4 regions of the Sporosarcina sp. P16b genome follow, and region 4 is predicted to be linked to each of the others. Evidence: predicted binding sites of a transcription regulator. Region 4 holds the regulator's gene; each other region holds the start of a gene.
What was found. The regulator LexA, encoded in region 4, represses DNA repair genes until DNA is damaged. The targets are predictions, from matches to a motif close to CGAACATATGTTCG.
Positions count from the first base shown of each region.

Region 1: the regulator LexA is predicted to act here: its motif matches at 3,562-3,575, upstream of CSV77_RS06520 (YhjD family protein).
Region 2: the regulator LexA is predicted to act here: its motif matches at 1,884-1,897, upstream of CSV77_RS07500 (YolD-like family protein).
Region 3: the regulator LexA is predicted to act here: its motif matches at 3,082-3,095, upstream of CSV77_RS02645 (malate synthase).

Region 1 is NZ_PDYO01000003.1:188,275-194,494, forward strand. It holds gene CSV77_RS06500 (YigZ family protein) at 171-803, opposite strand; gene CSV77_RS06505 (sensor histidine kinase) at 954-2,102, shown strand; gene CSV77_RS06510 (response regulator) at 2,131-2,811, shown strand; gene CSV77_RS06515 (nuclear transport factor 2 family protein) at 2,872-3,438, shown strand; gene CSV77_RS06520 (YhjD family protein) at 3,593-3,970, shown strand; gene CSV77_RS06525 (competence protein ComK) at 3,933-4,469, opposite strand; gene CSV77_RS06530 (M20 family metallopeptidase) at 4,911-6,074, opposite strand.
Region 2 is NZ_PDYO01000004.1:163,376-169,595, forward strand. It holds gene CSV77_RS07495 (methyl-accepting chemotaxis protein) at 100-1,812, shown strand; gene CSV77_RS07500 (YolD-like family protein) at 1,920-2,270, shown strand; gene CSV77_RS07505 (nucleotide excision repair endonuclease) at 2,305-2,682, opposite strand; gene CSV77_RS07510 (DUF3298 and DUF4163 domain-containing protein) at 2,802-3,419, shown strand; gene CSV77_RS07515 (proline dehydrogenase family protein) at 3,507-4,517, shown strand; gene CSV77_RS07520 (GNAT family N-acetyltransferase) at 5,176-5,646, shown strand; gene CSV77_RS07525 (LPXTG cell wall anchor domain-containing protein) at 5,666-5,884, shown strand; gene CSV77_RS17005 (hypothetical protein) at 5,907-6,083, shown strand.
Region 3 is NZ_PDYO01000001.1:520,473-526,692, forward strand. It holds gene gcvPA (aminomethyl-transferring glycine dehydrogenase subunit GcvPA) at 1-1,300, shown strand, start outside; gene gcvPB (aminomethyl-transferring glycine dehydrogenase subunit GcvPB) at 1,293-2,780, shown strand; gene CSV77_RS02645 (malate synthase) at 3,316-4,152, shown strand; partial or broken gene CSV77_RS02650 (catalase) at 4,625-6,220, opposite strand, start outside.
Region 4 is NZ_PDYO01000001.1:270,150-276,369, forward strand. It holds gene miaA (tRNA (adenosine(37)-N6)-dimethylallyltransferase MiaA) at 1-356, shown strand, start outside; gene hfq (RNA chaperone Hfq) at 397-621, shown strand; gene CSV77_RS01340 (methionine gamma-lyase family protein) at 716-1,975, shown strand; gene lexA (transcriptional repressor LexA) at 2,030-2,650, opposite strand; gene yneA (cell division suppressor protein YneA) at 2,843-3,172, shown strand; gene CSV77_RS01355 (YneB family resolvase-like protein) at 3,169-3,822, shown strand; gene CSV77_RS01360 (DUF896 domain-containing protein) at 3,890-4,126, shown strand; gene tkt (transketolase) at 4,235-6,220, shown strand, end outside.

The DNA.
Region 1 (6,220 bases), on a different contig from region 4:
CCAGGGTGTACGGCAGAAAAAAACCGTCAATGGCGAATCTATGGGAAGTTGATTCTGGTGATAAGTTACACATCTTCACATAAAAATCCATAGTGACCAAACAAAATCAGACCTAATGCTCATAGGATCCACCTTCTACCATTATACCCGCTTTTCGATTGGACGTATAGTCAGATGTCGAACTCTAGGAATTTATGTCCGGTTGTGGCGATGATTGCCTGGCCGTTCGTTAATTCCATCATCCATTCCACAAAAATCTCTTGATCTTCTTCAGGAACATATAAAATGAGTTCAACGTCCTCTTCATAGATGATGTCGTTTAACGGGTAGTCGGATTGCCTTACTTCGTTTTCTACTTTACCTAGCCATGTATAATCAATAGAAACTTTAACTAGTGCGTGTAATTTTCTTTCCACAACACCTGTTGCGGCAATGCCTTCAGAAGCTGCTTTGCCATAAGCGCGGATTAATCCGCCACCACCGAGTTTGATGCCACCGAAATAGCGAGTGACGACAATCACGGTATCTTTTAGGTGTTGCTTTTTTAGAACTTCTAAAATAGGAAAGCCGGCTGTACCAGAAGGTTCACCGTCATCGTTCGCTTTTTGGATCTGGTCATGTTCTCCTATGATATAAGCTGAACAATTATGTGTAGCTGTATGATGGTCCTTTTTGATGTCCTGAATAAAGTCCAATGCCTCTTGTTCTGTCTCGACTCTCTTGACAAATGACAGAAAACGGGATTTTTGGATGATGAATTCACTCTCTCCGTACAGTTTTACGGTTTTATAATTAGCTCGCATTTGTCGTTCCCCCTACATTTGTAATATACTTATAATACTTTTTCATCATTAAAATGATATACTGTATAAGAAGTGTATAAGTATTTAGGCTAAACTGCAATAATGCTCACTTTGCAAATTTTCACATAAACAAGTGCGGGAGGGAGTTATTTGAGCGACAAGGCAATTGACATTCAACAGATGGAGAAAATATTTGGCAACATGGTTAATGTAATGGATCGTTCAAAAAGCGATATCTTCTTAATTAGTGAACAAAGCCGCAGGAGTTATGAAGAAATGCAAACAGAGTTAGCAGAAGTGAAAGATAGTATTTCTCATGTTATAACTGAAGGGGATTCTCTAGAGAACCTATCACGCCATTCTAGAAAGCGTCTTGCTACTGTATCAAAAGACTTTGTAACATATAGTGAAGAAGAAGTTAAACAAGCTTATGGTGTGGCAAATGACTTGCTTGTACGCGCCTCCATTAATAAAATGGAAGAGAAACAACTTCGTGGAAGACGGGATGAACTTGAACGTCGACTTATGTTGCTGCTCTCTACAATTGAAAGAGCAGACCAGCTTGTTAACCAAGTAACCACTGTGATGACATATTTAACATCTGATTTGAAAAATGTAAGTACAGCACTGGAAACTGCACGCCATAAACAAGACTTTGCCATTCAGATTATCCAGGCCCAAGAAGAAGAGCGTAAACGTTTATCACGTGATATTCATGATGGACCCGCGCAAATGCTAGCCAATGTCTTGATGCGTTCCGGTTTAATCGAAAAAACGTTTGTTCAGCATGGTCCAGAAGAAGCAATGCGAGAGCTATCTTACCTAAAAGAAATGGTTAGGGGAGCGTTATCTGAAGTACGTCGTATCATTTATAATTTGCGACCAATGGCTTTGGATGACTTAGGGCTTGTTCCGACATTGAGAAAGTATTTATTGACCATTAGCGAATACGAGGCGCCGCTAATCATTCATTTTCAAAGTAACGGAGCAGAAAAAAGATTTGCTTCCAATTTTGAAGTAGGTATTTTTCGTCTCATACAAGAATCAGTAAATAACAGTATTAAACATGCGAAAACTGATGAAATATGGGTGAAAATCGAATGGTTACGTGAATCGGTTAATATATTGATTAAAGACCAAGGCCTCGGCTTTGATACAAATGAAGTAAAAGAGAAATCATTTGGTCTCATTGGAATGCAAGAACGTGTGGAGTTATTGAAAGGAAAAATGAAAGTCACCTCGAAAGTCGGGGAAGGCACTTCGGTTCTTTTTCAAATTCCATTGGACGAAGATCTGTAAGTAAGGTAATTACTGGGAGGAATAGGAAATGGAAGCGACAAAAATTTTGATAGTAGATGATCACCAATTATTCCGTGAAGGAGTTAAACGAATTTTGGATTTTGAAGAATCGTTTAACGTAGTAGCAGAAGGCGACGATGGTGTCGAAGTAGTTGAATTGTATAGAGAGTATGAGCCAGATGTAGTGCTGATGGATATTAATATGCCACGCATGAATGGTGTAGACGCGACGGAGCAATTAGTGAAAGAGTTTCCAAATGCGCGCGTTATCATGCTATCCATTCACGACGACGAGTCCTATGTTACACATGCTTTGAAAACAGGCGCTCTCGGCTACATGCTAAAAGAAATGGATGCAGACGCAATTATTCAAGCAATCAAAGTAGTAGCAAATGGTGGATCATACTTACATCCAAAAATCACGCATAATTTAGTAACAGAATTCCGACGTTTGAGTGAGAGAGAACATAAAGGATCCTTCCAGCAGAACGACATTCGTCGCCCCCTTCATTTATTGACGAAGCGTGAGTGTGAAGTTCTACAATTATTAACAGATGGCCAGAGTAACCGGACGATTGGTGAAACGCTCTTCATCTCGGAAAAAACGGTGAAAAACCACGTTTCCAGCATTTTGCAAAAAATGAGTGTAAATGACCGGACACAAGCTGTTGTTACAGCAATCAAAAATGGTTGGGTAGAAGTAAAATAATAATAGAATGAAAAAGGTCTTTGTACGTAGAAGGCCTTTTTCTCTACGTAGGAGGAGCATATGAAGAAAAAAGTGGCAGTCGCGTCCATAGCTTTAGCGCTCGTATTAGGCGCATGTAATAACGCAGATGAAACAAACGAGAACCATCCAGAAACTAGCGAAGCTGCACCGGGCAATGGTGCTATCGATCATGGAGTAGACGATAAAAAAGTAGGATTCAGCATGTCAGGCGACCAAGTGGAAGAAGCTACAGATGTGCCAAAAGAAGATAAAGATGAAATTCTAGCGGCTTTTGAACGCTATATCGAAACATTGAACAATCAAGACGTAGAAGGTTATCTTGCTACGCTTTCTACCGAAGGCTATGATCTGGAAGAAGAGCGTCAGGCTATGGAAGAAATGCTTGAGAATACTACGATGAAACGTGAAACAGATAATGAAACGATTGTAAAATATTCAAAGGATAGCGCACAGGTATTTTCTACGTTGAAAACGACATTCACGGACAGTGAGACAGGAGTAGAAAATGCACCCGAAGGTCGCCAAGTAACTGTTTTGACGAAAGAAGATGGGACATGGAAAGTGTTCTCTATCCACTTTATTGGTGATGAACCAGGAAAAGAATAAACTTGTTTTAACTATCGATTGAGTGTCAAAACTTCCAGTTCGTATAACTGGGAGTTTTTTTATGCAAAAAAGCCATACTAATAGCGCTTGCTTTTCTTCGCTAAAGGAATTATAATCAATTTAAGAACATACGTTCTATTGGGAGGCGATATCAATGCCTTTGATCCCCGCAGAGGCAATGCCATATTTGGAAAACTACATTTACCTTCCTATGTTATTGACGATTATGGAACGAGACCGTCGGCTACTGGAGGAGGTTCCGTTTAAATTGAAAAGTCCATATCTTAATTTGTTAGACGAAACGATGAACACAGTTTCTGCTGATTTACGAACCACTGCTTTGTATTTACAAGAGCATAAAATGCGAGTGATACGCCATTCAACAGATGAACTATTTACGGAATATGTATTTTTATATGATGGTTATCAAGATATGCGTCGTTATTTAAATGTTCGCTTACGTAACCGGTCAGAAGAGTTACTGAATCTGTATATTAGGAAATTGTCGAATCAGAACTCTTCGGCTCCATGATCATATAATAGGAACTTCGCAATTCCTCTTGAGCGTTTTCAAATCGTTGAAACAAAATATGTGATAGTGCCATTTGGCGATAAACAGTAGCTATCGAAGTATCCAATTGCATTTGCGTATCATTTTTTAACATAACGGTCACGCCGTCCTCGTGTTGAACAACGTCTTTTACTGCATGATAAGCTACCCATGAGTTTTTATGTAAAGTGGGGGACAGCAATGGAAAAAATAATAAAGGCCGGTCATTTGAATGGGTCAGCATGATCGGTGGCTTTGGACGATTTTTCAAATCCATTTTGGAACTGTTAATAATGGATTCAAAGTTGGAACGGTAATGTGCACATGAATCTCTCATAATTTCTAGTGGTGTTTTCTCGACAATAAAAGTCCGGTCGCTTTCTACTACTTTTGTATAGTACGGATTTGCATGTTGTCCATGAAGTAATGCAAAAGTATGGAATGTAACAATATAAGATGATAGATAATGTGGATTGGCCATGTTGTTCCCCCCAGTTTTATAGGACCATATACGTATTAATTATAGTATAGAAAAAACTAAAATCAACTGTAATATTGGAAAATAGTAAATATTCTATTAACATGGTGGATTTTATCGAATGATCGTAGGGCGGGGAAGAAGCGACATTAATTGATGTTGCAAGCGGGCACGTTCGCGTGTGACCCCACGGGCCAATGAACTTCTCTACCATTGCCAGCAGAACCACCATCTGATGAGCAGATACGTACAGAAAGAGCACGTGCAAAACTACAACTCAACGCGCTTCTTACGCTTAAATACATCAAAATGTTATACAAACTGCGTGTCTCTCTCTTCACCCTAAATCATTCATTTTAATTCAGCCACCACTGTTGTGGTGAAATATAAAAACTGAAGATACCCATACCTTCGTAGGAGTGATCTTCAGTGTATTACTTCACTTCAGTTCTGATACTCAATCGCTGCCGCACCTAATGTTTTCGCTGCTGCAATCATAGCTTTTTCATCAATGTCAAAACGTGGATGGTGGTGAGGATAGGCTTCTGCCGGACGGGCACCTGTGAAGAAGAAAGTACCCGGAACTTTTTCAAGATAGTAGGCGAAATCTTCTCCTCCCATTTGTGGTTGCATTTCTTCTACACTACTTAGATCCGCAATGGATTCAGCGACAGTTTTCAGGTAGGTTGTTTCTTTTTCATGATTGACCACTGCCGGATATCCACGGAAGTACTCTACAGTGATTTCACAATCGTGAGCCAAGGCTGTACCTTCAGCTACACGCTTTATTTCGTATTCCATGAGGTTGCGTACGTCATTGGTGAATGTACGAACAGTTCCGCCCAGAACAGCTTGGTCAGCGATGACATTAAAAGCGTTTTCTGCGACGAATGAGCCGATGGATAGTACAGCTGATTCGATGGGGTCAACACGTCTTGAGACGACTTGTTGTAAGTTCATCACAAGCTGTGAACCGATTACGATAGCGTCTTTCGTTTGATGGGGAGATGCACCGTGGCCGCCAGCTCCTTGAATGGTAATATTGAATCGATCCGCTGCAGCCATGATCGGGCCTGAAGCATAATAGATGACACCTGATTCGAAAAGTGACCACAGATGCGTGCCGAAAATGACATCGACTCCTTCTAAACAACCGTCTTCGATCATTGCAATGGCGCCACCTGGAGCCAATTCTTCTGCGTGTTGATGGATAAATACGTATTCGCCAGAAAGCTCATCACGCATTTCATTCATAGCTTTTGCTAATTGAAGGAGCGTGGCGGTATGACCATCGTGTCCACATGCATGCATGACACCAGGTACAGTGGATGCATATGATGTATCTTTTTGATCTTGAATAGGTAATGCGTCAAAGTCTGCTCGCAAAGCAACGGTTTTTCCTGGCTTTGTACCTTTGACTCTTGCTACGACACCATTGCCGCCTACTCCAGTACGTACTTCTACTCCAAGACGTTTATAGAAGTCAGCGATATAAGCTGCGGTTTTCGTTTCTTTAAATGACACTTCGGGGTTCATATGTAAATAACGGCGAATCTCTACCATATCGTCATAAGATTGTTCCAGTTTCTGAAATAATTGTTCTCTCATTAGTAAAACCCCTTTCAAATAGACAAATAAGTCAATCAACTCGTTCAGTATAGCAAGCAGTAGGCCACATCGCAAACTACGTGTTTTAAACTTTTGGGTAAATGAAGTGACTAAATAGAGTGTGTAAATCATAGGGTTGACCACTT
Region 2 (6,220 bases), on a different contig from region 4:
GTTTTTTATTTTCTCCTTTTTAATTATAGACTGATAGCGTATGATAAAGACAACGAATGAACTAGATGAAACAAATAGGAAGGGTGGGCATAAGGTTTGATGAAAGTTAAAGATTCGTTAACATTTCAGCTAGGTACGATTATAGCTGGGATCTTGGTAGTGATGTTAGCCATTACATCACTAGCTACATATAAGACGGCTTATGATAAATTGTATGACGCTGCAGGAATTGAGGCATACGGCTGTGCCAATATTACTACTGGATTGATTCGACCTGGTGATTTGGAAAAGGCATTGGCTGGCGATGTCGATACACAAGATGAGCTGGGAAAGACGTTGAACTGGACAACCGAACATAAGAATATATTTGAAACACAATATATTTTGGATTTGGATGGAAAGCTCGTTGCTCTAGATGATAATTTGAGAGCTAAAGGGTTTAAGCCGGGAGATCAGTTCCATTTAGATGAAGAAGCGATTGCAGATCTACTAGAACATCGACATTCGACATATTCTCAACCTTACGAGTATGGCGACATGGAGCGGCTTTCAGGTTATGCGCCACTATATAAAGATCAGGATGCCAGTAAGGAAATCATCGCATTCAGCGTAATTGATTTCGATGCCGACATTGTCAAACACCGTACATGGGATGTCGTTCGCGACGGAATTTTGATCAGCATTATTCCTATGATACTTGCTTCAATCGGAACAGGATTCCTCATTCGCCGGAAGACGAAGCCGATTACAAGCTTAATTGAGCAGGCGAAGAAAATTGCGGATGGCGACTTGGCGGTTCAACCGACAGAAGTGAAGTCACAAGACGAAGTGGGAGACTTGGCTCGTACACTGAATCGTATGACGGCGAATCTACAAGACATGATCGCGACGATGAATACGACATCGCAGCATTTATCTGAAAACGCGGGAGAAACTTCTGCATCACTTTCTGAAATGCGTGAAGCGATTACGATGGTTGCGAATAATATCGAAGAAGTCGTCACGGCCGTCACGGATGGTACGTCAAATGCCCAGCATGCAACAGGTATTCTTGCGGGATTGGCAAGTGGTTTGAGCAACACGAAACAAAGTGCCGATTCAATGCTCGTTAACTCCAATGAAACGATGAAAATTGCACTAGAAGGCGCAAAACGCGCAGAAGAAATTAGCCACGATATGGAATTAATTCGAAATGGATCGCAAGAAGTTGGAGATACAATCCAAAACTTGGTTGAATCTACGACGAAGATCCAAAATATTACGGGGTCCATCGCGGGAATCGCAGCTCAAACGAATTTACTTGCGCTGAATGCATCAATTGAAGCGGCACGTGCAGGTGAACATGGTAAAGGCTTTGCGGTAGTGGCGGAAGAAGTACGGAACTTGGCTGAGCAATCGAATCAGGAAGTACTTGAAGTAGAGAAGCTGGTGAAGGATATTTCTGACCGTATCCAGCAAGTCATTACTTCCACATCGGAAAATACGAAACACATCACGAAGGGTACAGAAACAGTGAAGCTTACGTCTCAGTCATTGAGTAATATTTCCGTGGCGGTTGGAGAAACCGTTAAGGAAATCAAGAATATCTCGAACTTGATGACGTCGGAAGCTATGAAATCAACAGAAGCAGTGCAGTTGATCGAACATTTAACACACGCTGTACAAAATATTGAAGACATGACGAATAATATTGCAGCAGCCGCTGAGCAAACGACAGCGAGCATAGAAGAAATTTCAGAACGTTCTACGCAGACCAATCAAATGGCGCGTGAACTAGAAGTGTTTGTCGGTTCATTCAAATTACCTAAATAAACACTCGGCCATCGCTCGCAAAGCGATGGTCTTTTTAACCATTGATTTTAGAATGTATGTTCTGTATAATACGAACGTACATACGCTTGAGAAATGGGGAATATCTGATGGAAAGGAACCGAGATAGAGGGAAATTGAAGTGGACGTCGCTCATGCTGCCTGAACACCTTGAAAGACTACGTGATTGGCAACGGGAAGATGAGTATATAGAACGGCCTGAGTTAACCGATTGGGAGCTACAAACGATGCAGGAGACACTTGAAGTGGCGTGGCGCAGGCGTGTCGAGACATCGATTAAAACTTGGCATGATGGGGAAGTTCGCTTTCATCAGGGAGAGATTGAAGCGCTCGACTTGCGGACGATGACGATCAGGCTGCGCGATCCGTTCGGAACGGAAAGAATTCATGTAGAGGATGTGATAGACGTCCAGTTATCGAAAGAAACGGGTGGTGTATAGGCAAAAATAAAAGCCGTCTGCAAAGGCAGACAGCTTAATCTCTGAAAAATACTTTTTCTACGTTGTACTTTGCTTGTTCCGTATTGATTACGTACGTTTCGTAGATTTCGCGTTCCATTGGATCATCGATGATAATAGCAGAAATTTTCGCTACTTCTTCACGGTGATTACGTAATGGAGACACTTGGTCTTCAAAATGCTTTTTCAGACGTGGACGCAATTTTCGTGCTTTTCCTACGAATAATAACTCGTCGCTTTGGTTGAAGAACAACAAAAGGCCGCCTTTATCACGTGGAATATCATGAAAATCGATGAAACCATAGATTGGCTTAATCGGTGTTTCATCCGGTCCCATTTCTTGTTTTCTGCGAACGATTGTTACGTCCGGTTTAGGTAGTGTAATATTGATCATTTTACTTCACATCCTTATATCAGTCAGTGTTTATCCTATCATACGACCAAAAAAAAAGCGAGAAACTTTCTTTACATCCCTTGCATATAGTAAACAAATGTCTCGGGAAGGATGAACTGATGAGAAACCCTGCCGTTATAGAAACGTATCACATATCGAATACCAAGCCGAAAGTGGATGTGTATTATCCCGTCATCACGCAGCTGGATGATCCAAAAATTCAACAGAAACTAAATCAAGTGCTATTCAAGGAAATGAATAACATGCTAACAGACAATAATTATTATGATCCAAGTCTTGTCGAGATGGTCGCAACGTATGAAATGAAAAATAATCAACGTGATCTTTTCAGTATCAACTTGATCGTCTACTCGTTTACTGGTGGAGCGCATGGAATGACTTACGTTAAATCTCTGACATTTGATACGAAGACGGGAAGGCAATACAATTTGCAAGATATGTTCAAGCCAGGCAGTCCTTATGTGCAGCGGATATCTGAATATATTAGACGCCATATTCAGCAATGGAAAACTCCAGTGCTTGAGCCATTCACTAAAATCAAGCCTGATCAGGATTTCTATATCGCAGACACGAGTCTGGTTGTCTATTTCCAACTATACGAAATTTCACCTTACGTAGCCGGCTTCCCTTATTTTCCGATACCTTTGCTTGATTTACAAGATATCATCAAACCAAATAGTCCAGCAGACCGAATGTTGCCGTTTATAGGAAATTAAAAGATCTGTATAAACAAATGTATGGGCTTACATGACAGAGTAGTGTTATAATTTTGACATAAGAACTACACAAAAGAGGTGGAAACTATGCTAAGAAATTTCTTTATCGGTTTATCTGAAAATCAACTACTGAATCAAGCTGCCCAAAAATACGGCTTTCAATTAGGAGCACAACAAGTGGTGGCGGGAACTAACATCGAAGAAATGATTGACAGTGTCAAAGAGCTCAATCAAGCAGGTATTTCATGTACGATTGATAATCTAGGTGAATTTGTGTACGAAAAGAGCGAGGCTGTTGAAGCGAAAGGACAAATCTTAAGCGTAGTGGACGCAATCCAAGAACATCGAGTGGATGCGCACATCTCGATCAAACCATCACAACTCGGATTGGATATTGATTATGCATTTTGCAAAGAACAGGTAGAGGAAATCGTTAAATATGCAAATCAAGTAGGTATATTTGTTAATTTAGACATGGAAAATCACTCACGACTTGAACCAACGTTCCGTTTAGTAGACGAATTAAAAGCAAAAGGCTTTGAAAACGTCGGAACCGTAATCCAAGCCTATTTTTATCGCGCATTAGATGATACGAAAAAATACAACGACACACGCATGCGTCTAGTAAAAGGTGCGTATAAAGAGTCACCGGATGTTGCGTTTATCAATAAACAAGAAATCGACGAAAATTATATAAAAATTATTGAAGAACACTTATTACATGGAAACTTCACGTCGATTGCGACGCATGATCATACGATTATTCATCATGTGAAGCAGTTTGTAAAAGAGCATGATATTTCATATGATCAATTCGAGTTCCAAATGCTTTACGGTTTTCGCCATGATTTACAGCTACAATTAGCGAAAGAGGGCTATAATTTCTGTACATACGTGCCGTTTGGCGAGGACTGGTACGGGTACTTCATGCGAAGATTGGCGGAGCGTCCGCAGAATATGAACTTGATGGTGAAGCAAGTGTTTAACAAGAAGACGAATACTATGATTGGCTTAGTCGCCGGCGCATTTGTGCTGGGACGATTGAGCAAGCGTAAAAGTGAAGAGAAACCAGATGATGGTTGGGTAAAGTATCGCTAAATAGTAGAATAAAGCAACGTGAATCGACGTTACAGGTGGATGCCGCTCATAGATTCGTTCAAGCGCTCATAAAATATGTTTGAACGCTCTATGATACGTGATATCCGCTCTATCGTCGTCCGCAAGCGCTCTATGACGATCGATTACCGCTCTATCAAGGCATGTAACCGCTCAATGTAGGGTCGCGTCTTTACTATTTTGAAACGTAAAGCGAAGCGTTAGAAGCTTATCTTTAACTTAAATCCCGGACCATCTAACCATGATCCTTTGACTTTCCAGCGTCCAAAACACTGCTTTCCTTGCAGTGTTTTTTGTATCCGCTTTACAGAAAACATGGGAAATAGTAGTGTTAAAGATAGTTAAAGTACTATTCACTCTTCATTACACTAAAGATTAGGGGAAGAGCTGATGAAAGCCAGGACGATTACAATGTGGATTTTACAAATTTTGATGTAGAAAGCGATAGCGACACATTGTGCATTCTGTATGATAAGAATCAAGACAAAGAAGAATCGAAAATTTTTCAGGGACAGCAATTCCGCGAAGTATAAGTAGACAAAGAGTATAAGATCATCGAACTATTCTAGTATGGAGACATGGCAGCATCCACTTATGTCTTTTCATAATGTGTATAAAACGAAACGAAATGAGGACGGTTATGAACATTATCGAAGCGAACATTTCCGATATCCCTGTCATCCGTGACGTGATGATCCGGGCGTTCCGGGAATACGAGAAGGCCACACCACCGACGAGCGCGTTGGAGGAGACCGTCGAGAGTATCACGGCTGAAATGCAAAACGGTGTACAGGCGTTGATTGGCTACATGGAAGAAGAACCCGTCGCGATGGTCCGTTTTCGATTGGAAGACGAAAGCCTCTATTTCTCTAGATTCTCTGTCGTGCCGGAAAGACAAGGACAAGGTATTGCGAAAAAAATACTGCGGTTTTTAGAGGAGTATGCGACGCAACAAGGGAAGAGAGTAGTAGCATGCAAAGTACGCGCGGATGTGCCGAAAAACATCTCACTCTATCAATCGATCGGCTATCACGTGCGTGAGGAATCGGTATTACATAGAACGGATGGCACGTCGATTGTCGTAGTTTCCATGGAGAAATCACTTTCCTAAGCAATGGGAGGTAGTGCAAGTGGCAAAACACAAGAAAATTACTCGCGATGTATTGCAATATTTGGGACTCTTTATTGTATTGGGAACAAACATTGTGCGTCTGGTACTCTATAGTACTGGGGTTGCGTATACGATTCCAGAAACGACGTTTAATGTGTGGACGTATACAGCAATGGGAGTAGCAATGGCTTTGTTGCTAGTGTCTTATCTGTTTCCGAAAAGGAAGCAGTCAGCATAAATTGTGAGAGGAGGAGATACATATGCACCACAACAACTTATTTTTTTCGTTTCTATCTATTTTAAATGTATTCATTTACATCATTCCGCTAGCATTCCTATTATTCACTATATGGTTTGCGCTGAAATTCCTTAAACTACAAGAACGCAAGAATGCAATCCTTCAATCAATCGCAGAGAGACTAGACAAGCAGAAATAAAAAGAACCATTTTCAAATCAAATTCTGCATGTCTCGGATGTAGCGGATCGACATCAGATGTACATTTTAAGCTCATTGAAGAAAAGAAAGAGCGCATTTTTTAATGCAGATAGGATAAGAAATCAAATAAGGATTGA
Region 3 (6,220 bases), 250 kb from region 4:
GCTAGAAACAATTGGAGTTTCCTCTATTGATGAACTTTTTTCAGATATTCCAGAGAAAGTACGATTTAAAGGGGAGTATCAAATTAAACCGGCTAAATCCGAAACATCTCTTTTAAAAGAACTTGGACGTTTGGCTGCGAAAAATATAAATGCTCAAGATTATGCTTCGTTCCTAGGAGCGGGAGTCTATGATCACTATCGTCCAATCATCGTAGATCACGTCATTTCACGTTCTGAGTTCTATACAGCGTATACACCATACCAGCCCGAAATTTCACAAGGTGAGTTACAGGCGATTTTCGAATTTCAGACGATGATTTGCGAATTGACAGGCATGGAGCTAGCGAACTCTTCCATGTATGACGGAGGCACGTCACTTGCTGAAGCGGGGACACTTGCTGCAGGTCATACACGCCGTAAGAAGTTACTTGTATCTGCTACGGTTCACAACGAATCACGCGCAGTTGTGAAGTCTTACGCAGACGGGCAATACATTGACGTGGTAACGATTCCACATACAAACGGTGTAACGGATATCGTTAAACTTAAAGAAATGATTGATGATGAGACTGCAGCAGTGCTCGTTCAATATCCGAACTTTTATGGCCAAGTAGAAGATCTACAAGTAATCAGCGATATTGCACATGAACATGGGGCACTATCGATCGTCTCGGCTAATCCACTTGCACTTGGACTCTTGACACCACCTGGCGCGCTTGGAGCGGATATTACGGTTGGAGATGCACAACCATTCGGAATTGCGGAATCATTCGGTGGACCACATTGTGGGTATTTCGCAGTATCGAAAAAGTTGATGCGTAAAGTTCCTGGTCGTCTAGTTGGTGAGACGAATGACGATCAAGGGCGTAGAGGATACGTACTGACATTGCAGGCGCGTGAGCAACATATTCGTCGTGACAAAGCAACATCCAATATTTGTTCGAACCAAGCGCTGAATGCTCTTGCGGCATCCGTTGCGATGACAGCCCTAGGTAAAGAAGGAATTAAAGAAATCGCTTATCAGAATATCGCAAAAACAGCTTATGCGAAACAAGCATTTGAAAAAGCTGGATTTGAAGTGAAATTCGGTCCTGCGCATTTCAATGAACTCGTAGTGGATTGTAAATCACCTATTAAAGATGTCAATAAACGCTTACTTGAACAAGGAATTATTGGTGGATATGATTTAAGTCTCGTAGATGAGAGTCTGGCGAATCACGCACTGATCGCTGTAACAGAACAACGTACGAAAGAAGAAATCGATGCATACGTGCAAGAACTGGAGGCTATCCATGCATAAGGACAATCAATCACTCATTTTTGAACTATCCAAACCCGGACGAATCGGTTATAGCTTACCTGAATTAGATGTTCCTGAAGTAGACGTTTCGTCCATTTTGTCTCAAGGCGTAATTCGTACGGAAGACGCGGAACTGCCTGAAGTATCTGAGTTGGACATCATGCGTCACTATACTGCGTTGTCTAACCGTAATCATGGTGTCGATACAGGATTCTATCCATTAGGTTCTTGTACAATGAAATACAATCCGAAAATCAACGAAGCAGTTGCTCGTTTCCCAGGATTCGCACGCGTTCACCCGCTACAAGACGAATCCACTGTACAAGGTGCACTCGAAGTAGTATACGATCTGCAACAGCATTTAGCTGAAATCACAGGTATGCCACAAGTTACATTGCAACCTGCAGCTGGCGCGCATGGCGAGTGGACAGCATTGATGATGATCCGTGCTTTCCATGAGGCGAACGGTGATACGCAGCGCACGAAAGTACTTGTTCCAGACTCCGCTCACGGAACAAACCCAGCTTCTGCAACGGTTGCTGGCTTTGACACTGTGACAGTGAAGTCGAATGAAAAAGGCTTAGTAGATCTTGAGGATTTGAAGTTAAAAGTAGGTCCTGATACAGCGGCGTTGATGTTAACGAATCCGAATACGCTAGGTCTTTTCGAAGAAGACATCTTAGAAATGGCGGCAGTGGTTCACGGAGTCGGTGGAAAACTCTATTACGACGGTGCGAACTTGAATGCGGTTATGTCCAAAGCACGCCCCGGCGACATGGGCTTTGATGCGGTTCACTTGAACTTGCACAAGACGTTCACAGGTCCTCACGGCGGTGGGGGACCAGGTTCAGGTCCGGTAGGTGTAACAGATGAATTGGCTGCTTTCATGCCAAAACCCGTTGTTCAAAAAGTAGATGATCGCTTCGTGTTGAATTACGACGTGCCACAATCTATTGGTCGTGTGAAGCCGTACTACGGAAACTTCGGTATTTACCTACGTGCGTATACGTATATTCGTTCAATGGGTCCTGACGGCTTAAAAGCTGTAACGGAATACGCAGTACTCAATGCGAACTATATGATGCGTCGTCTAGAGCCATACTTCGACCTTCCGTATACACAACACTGTAAACACGAATTTGTTTTGTCTGGTCGTCGTCAGAAGAAACTTGGTGCACGTACACTCGATATGGCGAAGCGTTTGCTAGACTTTGGTTATCATCCGCCAACCATCTATTTCCCGTTGAACGTAGAAGAGGCTATAATGATCGAGCCGACAGAAACGGAATCCAAAGAAACATTGGATAACTTCATCGAAGCGATGATTCAAATCGCTAAAGAAGTAGAAGAGAATCCGGAAATCGTTCAAGAAGCACCACACACAACCGTCATTGGACGCCTTGATGAAACGAAGGCAGCGCGTAAGCCTGTGTTGCGTTATATAAAAGAACAGTCACCAGTAGAAGAAACAGTACAATAATAAAATACATTGAATGGAGCGCCGCTGAAAGTTAGCGGTGCTTTTTGAATTGAAAATACTATAGCACTCTGGTCACTCTTCCGTTATACACAGGGTGTTTGAAGAATACAATATTAAGAACCAATAGATCTCGGAAGAGAAATAATGATTCGATTTTTATACGCTGTAAACCCCATGGTTCATGAAGATATCTCGCGGCACGTGTGGACTACATAAGGATACCAGTAAGAATAAAACTAGTTCTAAACATAGTCTCGTAAAATCAAAATTGTATATTATACGATAAACAAATGACCAATGTCAACCATAAATTTGAGAAAATTCGATTTATGTGTTATACTGTATATGTACAAGTAAACAGGACGGTATGTAATACTCCTGCGCAACTTATTCCAGTTAGGAATGAAGGGCGCATTTTTTGAATTTGAATAATGGGTGGTTGTATTTCAATGAAATAATATGTGAAAACACGGATTACGTTAATTAGATTAACTGTAAAGTAGTTATCAAAGAATTTATAGGAGGAGATTGTCTAGTGAATTTAATTAATGAAGAAATTACTCATAACGTGTTTGGTGAAGGAAATATCGTGGAACACGAGGAGTCGTTCATCACCGTGGACTTCAATAAAGATCGTAAAAGATTTGTCTATCCCGATGCATTCGAGAATTTTATTACTTTAAACAATCGAAGTATGGCAGAGTCTTTAGAAAAGGTCTTCGTGGAACGAAGAGCAGAAGAAAAAATATTGGAAAAGAAGCGTAAAGAAGAAAAGGCTATCCAGGTGCTTGAACAGCAACGTAGGGAAATATTAAAGAACCATAAAATTCATGAAAGTTCACAAATTGTTTTCTGGTTAGATAAAGAAAGACAGTCGGAAGTATTTAGCGATTGGGAAATATCTACTGGAAGCATACAAAGCGGGAAGAATAAAGGATTACCCAACCCAGTAACTCGTTTGCGTCCGAACAGTGCAGGTGTTCTGACGGTGAGAACTTCAGATCAAGCGGAAACGGAAAGAACCATTACGGGTCTTTTCATGGTTGATGATACGTTTACTGGAAGTATCGGCGAGGACGGTTTGGTGCCTACACACCCTGAATATAGAATTCAACTTACAGAAGAAGAAGCCGAGAAAATGCTTTTCTGGAATTACTATAAAAATAAGAACTATCCTGAACGTACATCATGGAATTCAGGTACATTCCGTTACTTTGATAATATTTGGACTGCTCAAATTTTAAAAGATATTATCGCGTTAAAGACGGATGAAGAGCAAATCAAAGAAGCACAAGAATTTCTGAACTATTTTTGCAAATTAAATGCCATTGACATAAATAATATTCCGGAAGCTGAAGGAGTTTTACGTTAACGTGTAAAATGACTTTGGATGGAATACTTTATTACATTACACATAAAGCTACCAGATACGGGCACGTGATGACGAGCCGGTACCTGGTAGCTTTTCACTTTTTAAAATTGTTCTATTGGTATAGCGTACAGAATAAAAAGTGGTTATCGAGGGGATTCATTGTGGATCAACATCGTGCCAATACTTGGCGCATCATTAGCAGTCATTCTGTTATCAATCAGCCTATAAAATGAAGACTCAAAGAGGTAAATATTTGGATCGTCTTGTCTTTTAATTTCCCAGGTAATGAAAAGCGATGACCATCATTACGATGAAAAGCGTGGTATATGTTAGCGCAAAAGAAGTGAGAGTTCATATGTTTCAGAAATAATATAGTGACTTTGTCATGATGTGTTTTCGAAAGTTATATTCATGGATTTGAATACAAAGAAGCGTCACTCTAAATGAAGAGTGATGCTTCTTGCTTTACATATTAGTAAATATCTCGTTCCCAAAAACGTTGCTGTGTAATAGCGAGTATAAAATCATCAGTAAACGTAGCGCTATTTTCTCCAAGTACGATACCCGGTCCCTTTTTTGCGTCAGATGCTGTGAAAATAGTATTTCCGGTTTTGGCAACGCCAATCGGTTTATAATGTCTGAATGCCTCATTGATGAAATAGACACTTTCGGCATTGAACTTCGCTTGATTGGCTGCGTTTCCGCCTACTACATAGAGAGAGTCGAATAAAACGGGTGCTGTAGTCATAAACGTTTCATTGACATGAATCTCCAATCCGTTCTTACCTGTTACTGTACCAAGCTTCTCACCGATCGTATAGGCCCAAACTCCATACATTGATAGATGTTCAATTGTCGACTTCACTTCTTCGTCAGAGAAACCGTCACCAATGAGAATACCGACCTTCAAACTGTATGGATAGCGGGGGGGTATTTTCTTGGCTCAGCGCAGGGGATGACTCTGTAACATTGACTTGTTCACCTGTTGGCTTATTCACTCCTACATTGATTGCGATTGTTGTAGCCATTTCCTGATCGACGTTTGCGAACATATCCACTACTTGTTGTCTCACACTTATACTATTCACTTTTCCGACCTCAAAGATAAACGCGTTAATAATATGTTGTTTTTCCGGCGGTGACATACTATTCCAGAAGAGTCGAGCTTGAGAAAAGTGATCTTTGAATGATTCGCTTCGCGCTTGAATAATTCGACCTTCCACTTTTTCAGCATAGTGAACAAATCCGCCTTCTTTTGCTGTGGAAGTGGAAGGTGTATTATCAGCCAAGGAATTTTTATGATAACTTACTTTGCCGACATCAATCCGCTGACGATTGAATCCATTTCTCTGATTGTTATGGAATGGACATACTGCACGATTAATCGGAATTTCTGTAAAGTTTGGCCCGCCGAGGCGGTATAGTTGAGTATCGAGATAAGATAAGAGTCTTCCCTGTAAAAGTGGATCATTAGTGAAATCTATACCTGGCACTACGTTGCCGGGATGGAAGGCGGCTTGTTCAGTTTCAGCAAAGACATTCGTGACGTTTTGATTTAACGTCATTTTGCCGATGATTTTAACAGGCACTATCTCTTCTGGCCACAATTTTGTTGCATCGAGAATGTCAAAATCGAACATGAATTCGTCTTCTTCTGCAATCAATTGAACGCCAAATTCATATTCAGCAAAATAGCCTTTATCAATACAGTCCCATAGATCTCTACGTTGGAAGTCCGCATTTTTTCCTGCGATTTTTTGCGCCTCATCCCATACTAATGAATGTACGCCCAGTATCGGTTTCCAATGAAATTTTACGAAAGTAGCTTTACCTTCGCTATTAACAAACCGAAATGTATGGACACCAAAGCCTTCCATCATTCGCCAACTTCTAGGAATGGTGCGGTCTGACATTTGCCACATTACCATATGGGCGGATTCTTGATTGTTTGCTATGAAATCCCAGAAGGTATCATGGGCAGAGGCTGCTTGAGGCATATCTGTGTCCGGTTCAGGTTTGACTGCATGAACAAGATCAGGAAATTTCATGCTGTCTTGGATGAAAAACA
Region 4 (6,220 bases):
CTTTAATTATTGGATTAGATCTTCCGCGAGAATTACTGTATAAACGAATCGATCTGCGTGTGGAACAAATGGTTCAGGCGGGATTGTTCAATGAAGTAAAGCAACTCTGGAATAAAGGTATTCGTCAAACCCAATCAGTACAAGCGATAGGTTATAAAGAACTCATTTCCTACTTTAACGGACAATTGACAAAAGAGCAGGCAATAGAGGCGGTAATGAAAAACACACGTAATTACGCAAAGAGGCAGCTGACATACTTCCGTAATAAGTTGCCTGTCCAGTGGGTAGATGCTAATCAGTCAGAGAAAGAAATTTTTCAAACAACCTGTAAGATAATAAAGGATTTTGAGAAGTGAGTATGGAATAACTACATTACAGTGACAAGGAGGCAATTGAATGGCACAAGGAAATATGCAAGATACGTTTTTAAATACTTTACGGAAGAATAACACATTTGTTACGATTTTTTTATTAAATGGTTTTCAGTTAAAAGGTCTAATTAAGTCGTATGATAATTATACGGTTCTACTGGAAACGGAAGGTAAGCAACAACTTATTTATAAGCATGCGATTTCCACATATTCTCCTGCAAAACCAGTAATTTTAAAAGACGAACTATAAACAGGCGCTTGCCTGTTTTTTTGTTGTCTTTCGTTTGGTATATAGACTCGATCTGCTAAAATAGGATATGACAAAATGAAATGAGGTACTACACATGCAAATTACTCCCATTAATGAAGAATTACTAACTAGATCACAAGAAGCGGAAGAACTAATCGCTCCGTATGTGAAGACGGTAGAAGAAATTGCGTTTTTTAACCAAAGAAAAGTCTTACAAGCATTCAAACAAAATCATGTAAGCGACTTTCATTTATCAGGCTCAACTGGGTATGGCTATGATGACAGCGGTCGTGATGTATTGGAAAAAGTATACTCAGATGTATTCGGCGCGGAAGACTGTCTCGTAAGAAATCAAATCATCTCCGGCACACATGCAATTACGATTAGCTTGTTTGGAATATTGCGCCCGGGTGATGAACTTCTATATATCACAGGTAAACCATACGATACGTTGGAGTCTATCGTTTCGGGAAATGGCAAAGATACAGGTTCACTAGAGGATTTTCAAATTTCTTATCGGCATATTGATTTGAAAGAAGATGGCTCTGTTGATTTTGAAAAAGCAAAAGAAATGATTTCATCGAAGACGAAAATCGTGGCGATTCAACGTTCTAAAGGCTATTCAAGCAATCCATCATTCAGAATCCATGAAATTGAAGCGATTATTAAGGAAATCCGTAACATGAAAGAGGACGTTGTAATCTTTGTAGATAATTGCTATGGAGAATTCGTGGAAATGAAAGAGCCTGTTGAGGTTGGAGCAGATCTTATGGCGGGCTCACTCATTAAAAATCCAGGTGGTGGACTTGCCAGAACAGGTGGTTATATAGCCGGTAAGAAAGACTTGGTTGAGAAGTGTGCATATCGTATGACATCTCCCGGTCTTGGGGCTGAAGCAGGAGCCTCTCTCGATACGTTACTGGAGATGTATCAAGGTTTCTTCTTGGCACCACACGTAGTCAGTCAGGCCGTTAAAGGTGCGCTATTCACATCCGCATTTTTAGGCAGCTTTGGTATGGACACGACTCCGCATTACAGTGAGCTTCGAACAGATTTAATTCAATCCGTGAATTTTAAGAACGCTAAACAAATGATTGCATTCTGCCAAATGATTCAGCAAAATTCACCAATCAATGCCCAATATGCACCGGAGCCTTCCTATATGCCTGGTTATGCTGATGACGTCATCATGGCCGCGGGAACGTTCATTCAAGGCTCTAGTATTGAATTGACAGCTGACGGTCCGATTAGGCCACCATATACGGCATATATTCAAGGAGGATTGACTTACGAGCATATAAAATCCGCAGTACTAGATTCTATGGAACAATTACTTGAAATGAAATTGGTATAAAGAAAAAAGTGTATCGAAAACCTATTGAGGTTTCTCGATACACTTTTTTGATCATTAATGAATCATACGGAATACACCGATCACTTTTCCTAGTATAGAAACTTGATCTACAATGATTGGCTCCATAGAGGAGTTTTCCGGTTGGAGTCGGAAATAGTCTTTCTCTTTAAAGAAACGTTTGACTGTTGCCTCATCTTCTTCTGTCATAGCCACGACAATTTCACCATTACTTGCGGAATGCGTTTGTCTGACAATCACGCGGTCTCCGTTTAGGATGCCCGCTTCGATCATGCTATCCCCTACAATCTCCAACATGAAGACTTCATCCTCAGATGAACCGAATGTATCCGGCAAAGGAAAGTACTCTTCAATATTTTCAATCGTCGTAATTGGATTACCTGCTGTAACTTTACCGATCAACGGTACATGCATAACACCACTTTTTAACTCGTCCAATCCCTCTGGATCCAATATTTCAATGGCGCGAGGTTTTGTCGGGTCTCTCCGTATGAAACCTTTACTTTCGAGTCGTGATAAATGACCGTGGACCGTAGAACTTGATGCAAGACCGACAGCTTCTCCAATTTCACGAACGGAAGGGGGATACCCTTTTAATCGTACTTCTTCTTTTATAAACGCAAGTATTTCTTCTTGTCTCTTTGATATTTTCTTCAACAGATTCACCTCTTCTACTAGTTTGCAAGCAATGGAATACTGAACCACTATTTTGAATATAGTATAACATGTGTTCGATTACTAATCAAACAAAGGTTCTAATTTTACTTGACATAGAATCATATGTTCTCTTATAATTAAGAACAGGTATTCCGAACATGTATTCTAAAAGCGTAAATTAGAGGAGGAGTTATGATGGAGATTATTAAAGAATTTATTAAAAATAATTATTATTTTGCAGTATTATTAGTAGTTTGTGTTTCATTTGCTTGGGTTCAATTCGATAAAATGGCTGAGGAAGATCACTATATGGAGATCGTTATTAATGAAGGAGATACACTGTGGCAGTTGGCTTCCAATTACTCGGAAGATATACCAACTACCCACTGGATCGAACAGGTACGGTCTTTAAATGAATTACCTACGGATCAAATCGTTTCAGGTGAATTACTGCGCGTGCCTGTTAAAATTAATAAACAAACAGATATTCGAGTAGCTGAAATAGGAGGGGGATCTAAATGATGGAAAAGAAATGTGTAATATACTGCCGAGTGAGTACGGAAAAAGAAACACAAGAACAATCTATTGTAAGGCAGCAAGAAGAATTAGAAAAATTAGCTGCTGAATTATCATATGATTGCGTTGGAATCTATACAGATCGTCAGAGTGGATATGACATGGATCGTGAAGGTCTTCTGTCCATGTTGGATCGAATTCAAAACGGTTCAGTGGATGCAGTATTCATTCAAGACGAAACACGATTAGGGCGGGGCAATGCAAGAGTCGCGATATTGCATGTAATTGCCAAAAGTGAAACGATCGTGATTACCAATCATTCAAACGGTACGATAGAATTGAATGAAATGGACTCGATGTTGTTGGAAATTCTGGCAATCGTAGAAGAATACCAACGCAAACTACATAATGCAAAAATACGTAGAGGGATGAAGCGTGCTGTTGACAGGGGCTATGATCCATCGAAGAATTTGCGAAATATTGACCAAGGAGTGGGGCGTGAAAGACTTGAGCTTCCGATAGAAGAAATTGTCTCGCTTCGTAACAAAGGTCTTACATATGAAGAAATTGCAAACGTGTTAAATGGATTAGGTCATGCTGTCAGCAAGGCCACGGTTCATAGAAGATATAAAGAGTTTATGGCACAAGAACACTAATAGGTTGCACTTTTCCTCCAGGTTGTTTACATTTTATTAAACGACTAACTTATGGAGGTTTTTAAAGATGCTCTCAGAAAAGAAAATAAAACGTATTAATGAATTGGCAAATAAAAAGAAAACAACAGGATTATCGATCGAGGAAGCAAAAGAACAGACCCAGCTCAGAAAGGAATACTTGGAAACATTCCGTTCCAGTATGCGTGAAACTATCGAATCGGTCAAAGTAATGGACCCAGAAGGAAATGACGTAACACCTGAAAAAGTCAAACAAGCTAGAGCGAATCAAAAACCACTAAATTGATGATAGGTAAAGGATTAACATTGTAATTAACCGAGGAATTGACTACACTAGAGAAGGAATATATACTATAAAACACTCATATGAGACAGGACGGAAAGGATGTACAGCATGACCGAAAAAATCGATCAACTGGCAATAACGACAATCCGAACATTATCAATCGATGCGATTGAAAAAGCAAATTCTGGTCACCCCGGATTACCGATGGGCGCAGCGCCAATGGCGTACACACTATGGACGCAACATTTACACCACAATCCATCAAACCCACAATGGTTCAATCGTGATCGCTTTGTACTTTCGGCAGGACACGGCTCGATGTTACTCTATAGCTTGTTGCATTTAAGTGGCTATGGTCTGACGATTGATGACTTGAAAAATTTCAGACAATGGGATTCAAAGACACCAGGACATCCGGAATATGGACATACAGTGGGAGTTGAAGCAACTACTGGACCACTTGGACAAGGAATTGGTATGTCTATAGGTATGGCAATGGCTGAAAAACATCTTGCAGCAACGTATAACAAGCCAGGTTTTGATATTGTAGATCACTACACATATGCACTTTGTGGAGATGGTGATTTGATGGAAGGTGTAGCAGCAGAGGCAATCTCGATGGCAGGTCACCTTCAGTTAAACAAACTAATCGTACTTTATGACAGTAACGATATTTCTTTAGATGGCGATTTAGATATGTCATTCTCTGAAAACATTAGAAAACGCTTTGAATCATATGGCTGGAACTATGCACGCGTAGAAGACGGCAATGATACAAAATCTGTTTCAGATGCAATTGAAAAAGCAAAAGGTAATACGGGCGGTCCGACAATCATAGAAGTGAAAACTGTAATTGGCTATGGTTCACCAAATAAATCTGGTAAAGCAGATGCACACGGTGCACCATTAGGCGAGGATGAAATGGCGCTTACGAAAGAGTATTACAAGTGGACATTTGAAGAGGACTTCTACGTTCCAGAAGAAGTCTATGACCGGTTTAATTCAGCAACAGATCAACTGGGGGTTCAGTCAGAGCAACAATGGAATGAATTATTCGCTAGCTATGAAAACGAACATAAAGAATTGGCAGCACAGTTTAAACTAGCGATTGCAAACGAACTTCCAACTGATTTAAAAGAACAAATGCCAGTTTATGAAGCGGGTGCTTCTGTAGCGACTCGTTCAGCATCCGGTGAGTCAATCAATGCATTAGCGAAAGCAGTTCCAGCTTTATTCGGCGGTAGTGCGGACCTTGCAGGTTCAAACAAGACGACGATTAAGAATGCAGGTGATTTTACTGTAGACAACTATGCGGGCCGTAATATATGGTTTGGCGTTCGTGAATTCGCGATGGGGACGGCTTTAAACGGCATGGCTCTCCATGGCGGGGTGAAAGTGTTTGGCGGAACATTTTTCGTGTTTAGTGATTATGTACGTCCTGCTATTCGTCTGTCCGCATTGATGGGCTTACCTGTGACTTATGTCTTCACACATGACAGCGTGGCGGTCGGTGAAGACGGACCTACGCATGAACCTGTGGAGCAATTGGCTTCATTACGTGCGATGCCTGGATTGTCAATCATCCGCCCTGCTGATGGAAATGAAACATCTGCGGCATGGCATATTGCTACCACTTCAAAAGACACGCCAACTGTCCTAGTATTGTCTAGACAAAACCTTGAAGTATTGCCTAAATCACAAGAACTTGCGATGGAATATGTACCAAAAGGTGCGTATGTCATATCATCTGCTACTAAAGAGCAAGCGGACGGTTTACTACTTGCAAGTGGCTCGGAAGTAAGTCTTGCGGTTGAGGCACAGAAAGCTCTTAAAGAGCAAGGTATCGACGTTAGTGTTATCTCCATGCCTTCTTGGGATCTATTTGAGAAGCAGGATCAAGCATATAAAGATTCTGTTCTGCCAAAGAACATCAAGAAAAGAGTGGCGATTGAGATGGGCGCTTCTCTCGGGTGGCATAAATACTCAGGCGATGAAGGAACTGTCATGGCAATTGATACATTCGGTGCAAGTGCACCAGGCGACTTAGTCATTGAAAAGTTTGGCTTTACGGTTGAAAATGTCGTGAAGGAAATG